2 regions of the Enterococcus rotai genome follow, and region 1 is predicted to be linked to the other one. Evidence: predicted binding sites of a transcription regulator. Region 1 holds the regulator's gene; the other holds the start of a gene.
What was found. The regulator LexA, encoded in region 1, represses DNA repair genes until DNA is damaged. The targets are predictions, from matches to a motif close to CNAACANNTGTTNG.

Region 1 (3,431 bases):
AAATTCTGTGAAGCAATTTTATCGGATGAGGTATTTGCTGCCAAACATGGTGAATTAGGCAACATTTATGGTGCACAATGGCGTCATTGGGAAACAAAAGAGGGTGGATTTATCGATCAATTAAAAAATGTTATTGCGATGATCAAAAAAACACCAGATTCAAGACGCTTGATTGTTTCAGCTTGGAATCCAGAAGATGTTCCTTCGATGGCGTTACCGCCGTGTCATACGATGTTTCAATTTTATGTAAATGATGGAAAATTGAGTTGTCAATTATATCAACGTAGCGGGGATGTTTTTCTAGGTGTACCTTTTAACATTGCTAGTTATGCCTTGCTGACTCATTTGATTGCGCATGAAACAGGTTTAGAAGTAGGCGATTTTGTCCACACGATCGGCGATGCTCACTTGTATACTAACCACATCGAGCAAATGAATGAACAACTGGCTCGAGAAGTTCGAGCGTTTCCTACATTAAAATTAAATCAAGAAAAAAAATCGGTATTTGATTTTGAAATGGAAGATATTGTCATTGAAGGATATGATCCCCATCCTGCAATCAAGGCGCCAATTGCCGTTTAATTTGAAAGGAGTTCCCCGATGTTAGCAGCTATATGGGCACAAGATGAACAAGGAACGATTGGAAAAGAGAATCGCTTACCTTGGCATTTGCCAAATGATCTAAAGTTTTTTAAACAAATGACGGAAGATAACACCATTGTGATGGGTAGAAAGACTTTTGAGGGAATGGGCAGCCGCCCGTTACCAAATCGTCAAACAATTGTTTTAACTAGAGATAAAGAATACCGAGCAGAAGGCGTTATTGTATTTCATACTGTGGAAGAGGTGCTTGAATACGCAAAAACTTTTGCTGGAATTACGTTTATTTCAGGTGGTTCAGCGGTATATGAGGATTTTTTACCTTATTGTGATGTGTTGTATCGCACCGTCATTAATCATTCATTTGAAGGTGATACCAAATTTCCTGCTGTTGCTTGGGATGAGTGGACATTGATCAACTTAAGTGAAGGGGAACAAGATGAAAATAATCATTATGCCTACCAATTTGAAACCTATCAGCGTAAAGTGATTGCAGAGTAAAATCATTTATGCCACTTAAACAAAAGAAACAAAGAGTCTGGGACATAACTTTTCAAGTTATGTCCCAGACTCTTTGTTTCTAAATATGATTGCGATATAAACCAACAACTTTACCTAAAATACTGACATTATTTAAAATAATTGGATCTAAAGCATCATTTTCTGGCTGTAGACGAACATGGTCCGTTTCTTTAAAGAAACGTTTGCAGGTTGCTTCATCTTCATCCGTCATGGCAATCACAATATCACCGTTTGAAGCAGCACTTTGTTTGCGGACGATGACTTGATCACCATCTAATATCCCAGCATTGATCATACTTTCTCCTCGAATCGTCAGCATGAATAAAGCATTTTCTTCTGTTCTTAGGTCAGGTGGGAGCGGGAAGAAGTCAGATGCTTCTTCAACTGCTAAAATAGGCTCACCAGCTGTAACAACACCAAGCATAGGGATCACAGTAGGTTTGACCCCGATTCTTTCTAGACCGTCTGCTGTCAATTCAATGGCTCTTGGCTTTGTAGGGTCACGCAGGATCATTCCTTTTTTTTCTAAACGGGCTAAATGGCCATGGACAGTGGATGTCGAAGAAAGGTCAACTGCTTTTCCAATCTCTCTTACGGTTGGAGGATAACCTTTAAGTTCAACTTGTTCATATATATATTTTAGTACTTCAATTTGTCTTGTGTCTGTACGTTTCACCACAATCCGCACCTTCTTTCAATTTATATTTTTAGTGTACCATAGTTTTGTACAGGAATCAAACAAGCGTTCGTGTTTCTGTTAAACGTGGCTTTAGGTTAATTTTTACTAAAAAGTAAGTAGGCTTTCAATGTTAAATTCTGTATTTAAAGGTACTTGTTTCCCTTTTTTATTAAGAATATAGTTGTATTTTTGGCGCTCATCTTATAAGATAGACATGGAAAGTAAAGGAGGTAAAAGCATGTTATCATCAGAAAAAATGACTCGTATCAACGAACTTGCCAAAAAAGCAAAAGAAAATGAGTTGACTGAAAAAGAAAAAGAAGAACAAAAAGTGCTTCGTCAAGAATACCTAGCTGCTTTTCGCGGCGGTATGCGTCACCATATCGAGGGCATGAAAGTCGTTGATCCTAAAGGGAATGACGTTACACCAGAGAAGTTAAAAGAGATCCAAAAGGCAAAAGGCCTGCACAATAGAAAATAATTTCAGTTTTTTTTACTAAAAGTAATTGCTTTCATAAACGAAATACGCTAAACTATAGTTAATAAAGGTAAAAAAAACCTAAATAGGAGATGATTTTTTTGTTCGACAACACTGATCAGTTAGGCGTCAACACGATTCGTACATTGAGTATTGAAGCAGTACAAAAAGCAAACTCAGGCCATCCAGGCTTACCAATGGGTGCTGCACCTATGGCGTATGCGCTTTGGACAAAACATTTGAAAGTAAACCCAAAAACAGCTAGAAATTGGGTAGATAGAGACCGTTTCATTCTTTCAGCAGGTCATGGTTCTGCAATGCTTTATAGCTTACTTCATTTAGCAGGTTATGGCGTAACAATGGATGATTTGAAGAGTTTCCGTCAATGGGGTAGTAAAACTCCAGGACATCCAGAAGTCCATCATACAGATGGTGTTGAAGCGACTACTGGTCCTTTAGGTCAAGGGATTGCAATGGCAGTTGGAATGGCGATGGCTGAAGCGCACACTGCTGCGACATACAATCGCGATAGTTTCCCTGTGATTGATCACTATACGTATGCTTTATGCGGTGATGGTGATTTGATGGAAGGTGTTTCTCAAGAAGCGAGCTCGATGGCTGGGCACATGAAATTGGGCAAATTGATTGTGTTGTACGATTCAAATGATATCTCTTTAGATGGTCCAACTTCAAAAGCCTTTACAGAAAATGTTGGGGCTCGTTATGAAGCATACGGATGGCAACATATTTTAGTAAAAGATGGTAATGATTTAGAAGAAATTTCTAAAGCAATTGAAGCAGCCAAAGCTGAATCAGATAAACCAACCTTGATCGAAGTCAAAACAGTTATTGGTTATGGTGCTCCAAAAGAAGGCACATCTTCTGTTCATGGTGCCCCAATCGGAGCAGATGGCATTACTGCGGCTAAAACTGTTTATGGTTGGGAATATCCTGATTTTACTGTTCCGGAAGAAGTTGCTGCTCGTTTTAAAGAAACAATGGTAGAAAAAGGCGGCAAAGCTGAAACTAATTGGAATGACATGTTTGCAAACTATACAAAAGCACATCCTGAATTAGCAAAACAATTCAAACAAGCTTTTGCGGATGAACTTCCTGAAAATTGGGATAAAGAATTACCAACTTATGAGGTAG
Region 2 (3,431 bases), 490 kb from region 1:
ATCATCACTTCAACCTGATTTTGAAAAGCCTGAGCTAACACTTCATCGATTTCTGACCAACTCATTTGTCTTTTCTTTTCAGCTGGTTGTTTGTTCTTCTCTTGTTCAATGATTGCTGTATGTTCAGATAAATAAAAGCCTGCCCATTTTTTCATTTTCCGATCTTGATATTGTTCAAAATAATAATCTCGTTCCTTACTCATTGCAAGCCCTCCATTCCTCCTGCGTGTCCGCCAACGAGCGATGCTCTGGAAATTGCTGTACCGCCAGATGAAACAGAACTTGCGTGGACCAATGAAACGTAGCCAAAACGCTGGCGAATTTCGTCAATCAACTGGTCTAGTTTTAGTTCCTTCAGTTGCTCATCTGGCTCATGAAATAAATCTAATTGTACATAAGTACTGTAGTTCAGTTTGGAATAGGTAATTCCAATATGTCGTACTTCTTCTCCGTGCCAATGCTGCCTAAAAATGGTTAAACAGTAGTCGATCAATACTTTGCTGCTGTTTGTTAAAGGGACTTTCATTTGCCTTGAAAAACCTGAGCCACCCGCTTGACCAGCTTTGGAAAACCCCACAGATAAATGCACACATTCGGTCTGGCAATGGGCTTTTCGTAGACGTGCCGCCACTTGTTCTGCCATCTCTCTAATCACCACTTCGATCTCCTCTTGCTTCAAGTAATCTCGCATCAAAATTTGGGAATTATTATACGAGCGTTCTTCTGGTATGTATTTTTCAGATAAACGACTGCGATCGATGCCATGCGCATGTGCGTATAGCTGTTCACCAATGACCCCTAAATTTCTTTTAAGACTATTTAAATCCGCATGAGCCAAATCATATACGGAACGAACTCCTAGATTGTTTAACCGTTTAGCTAAGCGATGACCAATTCCCCACATATCTGTCATTGATTCAATACGCCAGACCTTTTCAGGAACGTCTTCATAATGCCATTCAGCTAATCGTTCATTATTGTGTTTTGATTCGATATCCATCGCTAATTTGGCTAATAAAGGATTATCACCCATTCCAATTGTAATTGCTAGACCTGTTTCTTTTTTGATTCTTTGTTGGATGACTTTAGCCAATTCTTTTGGTGTTTGTCCAAATAATTTCCAACTAGCTGTCACATCTAAGAAAGATTCATCGATCGAATAAATATGTAAGTCTTCTTCTGCAACATATTCTTTGTAGATAGCATTGATTTTCATGTTTTCTTTGATATATTCATTCATCCGAGGCGGTACAATCACTAATTCCGGATGATCAGGCACATCATATTTTCGTGTCACATTGGTGATGCCTAGCACTTCTTTGGCTTTTGGCGAAGAGGCTAGAACAAGACCGCCCGTATTTTCAGCATGACTCATCACAACAAGCATTTTTTCAAGCGGGTCATATCCTCTAGCCACACACTCGACTGAGGCATAAAAGGATTTTACGTCAATACAAAAAATCACTCTTCTGGATTCTTTTGCATAATCAAAAAACATAGCGATCCTCTCCTTATTCTATTTCACAATCAATTATACGAACATACGTTCCTTTTGTAAAGGGGAACAACTTTTTAAAATTTAAAAAGGGATATATAAAAAGAATACAAGCTATTATCCATTTTTTCTGATAATAGTTCGTACTCTTTTAGTATTAAATATAACTTTAACATAACGTCTTTATTACTACAGCTTCTGATAGTTGACCTACGAATAGTTCTTTTGAAGAAAAAGTATACATTTTATTGAAGTCCATTTCTTCACAAATAAAATAGTGATTTTTCTCCATTGATTTCAATAATTTTAACGACTTTCTTTGTATCCGTATAGTCTTCTCTTTTTTTCCAACTATAAGTTTATTATATAAATAGTTATCATCCGAATACCAATCCAACTCAGATATCATAATTAGCTTTAGTTTTTTCGTTGCCCAAATATGGTAGTTACTTGTTACCAACCATTTAAATTGTAATAGCTTTATTAAAAAGACTAATGATAGAAAAATCAGGGTTCCAGTAAAGATGTTTGATACTATATTTTTCCATTCAAATACAAAATAATATAGATTAAATAATAATATTGATAACAATAAACAACTAGTGAATTTCCAAATCAATTTATTAATAAACATTAATAATTTTCTTTTTACGATTGGTTCATATAGTAATATATCGTCTATTAAAATTTTTCTACGTGATTCAAAATCCATATACAACAGCTCCTTTTTCTTCTTATAAACTCTATTGGCTTATCCTATCTAAAATAATAAATTTTCTAGTTTATTCACTTATTACAAACTTTCTTTATTAAAATAATTACTCTCACTATTTTTTGATTTTACTCAAATGAATTAATTGCTCTGTGGGATTCCAATTTGGTTTAATCGAGCTTGTTGAATACCAACTAGAACCTCCTCTTATCCAATTTTCTCGCCATTTTTGTATCCCTTTATTTTTATCAGGATAATCATCTAAGCCAAATTGAAAACCACAACCTTGACAAATATCATATGAACCATATCCAAGACTGTTGTAAGCTGGCTCATCTAGTCCATCATATTTACAAACAGGACAAATATTTTTATTCGCATCTTTCTTCTTATACATAATTCCAATACTTTTTAATTGTTTCTCCACATCCCAAGCGATTGGTCGATCAGGAGTATACCAGAAAGAACAATCTTTTTTTATCCAAGTTTCTCTCCATAAGTCATGAGAAATTCCTTTATCATCATCTATTCCAAATTGAAAGCCGCAACAAGAACAAATTTCACAGGAAGGGTATTCCTTTCCATAAGATTCCATTTCTAAATCTTTATAACCACAAACTATGCATGTATACATTACATCACCTTTTCTTTTAAACTCCTACACTCCGAATTCTAAGCAAGTAACTTCCAACACTAAACTCAAATATAATTTTTATCTCTTCCGTCTTTGTTTTATGCACTTTTACATCATTTGATCTCAAGTTCATTTAGACTACAAAAAGAACAACCCACTCTCATTTGCAATTTTTTCGTATCTTTTTTTATCTTCTTCATTCTGAAAAACTAACGGTAAACTGATGTCATAATTTGTTTTTATAATTAAAGGAACAGTATTGAAATATAGACTACTCCACAAACTTTCTCTTAAAAAACCTTTAAAAAACATATTTAATAGATTAAGATCATCTATTAAATAAACAGTATTTTTACTAGTCTTTAGAACCTCAATTTGATTTAACAAGATATATTTATCTATTTGATCCAAGTGTTTCTCTTGGTTTATCAGAAACTCCGTTAAGATTTGACTATTTTCAAAAATCCCAAGATCGATGTAGCACTTTTCTTTATTTAATTCAAAAACTTTTTTTATAAAATAAAGAAATTTAGTTTCTTGACTTAGTTTGAAGTAGTCATTTGAAAGCAAATTTAATCGAGGATCTTCGT

Region 2: ATZ35_RS11530 (Y-family DNA polymerase) is a predicted target of LexA. The motif match lies at 1,537-1,550, and genes of this name have one in related genera.

What each region holds. Positions count from the first base shown of each region.
Region 1 covers NZ_CP013655.1:2,967,343-2,970,773, forward strand. The annotation lists gene ATZ35_RS13200 (thymidylate synthase) at 1-582, shown strand, start outside; gene ATZ35_RS13205 (dihydrofolate reductase) at 601-1,101, shown strand; gene lexA (transcriptional repressor LexA) at 1,181-1,801, opposite strand; gene ATZ35_RS13215 (DUF896 family protein) at 2,040-2,282, shown strand; gene tkt (transketolase) at 2,381-3,431, shown strand, end outside.
Region 2 covers NZ_CP013655.1:2,476,810-2,480,240, reverse strand. The annotation lists gene ATZ35_RS11535 (hypothetical protein) at 1-203, opposite strand, end outside; gene ATZ35_RS11530 (Y-family DNA polymerase) at 200-1,498, opposite strand; gene ATZ35_RS11525 (hypothetical protein) at 1,665-2,207, opposite strand; gene ATZ35_RS11520 (hypothetical protein) at 2,323-2,802, opposite strand; gene ATZ35_RS11515 (hypothetical protein) at 2,980-3,431, opposite strand, start outside.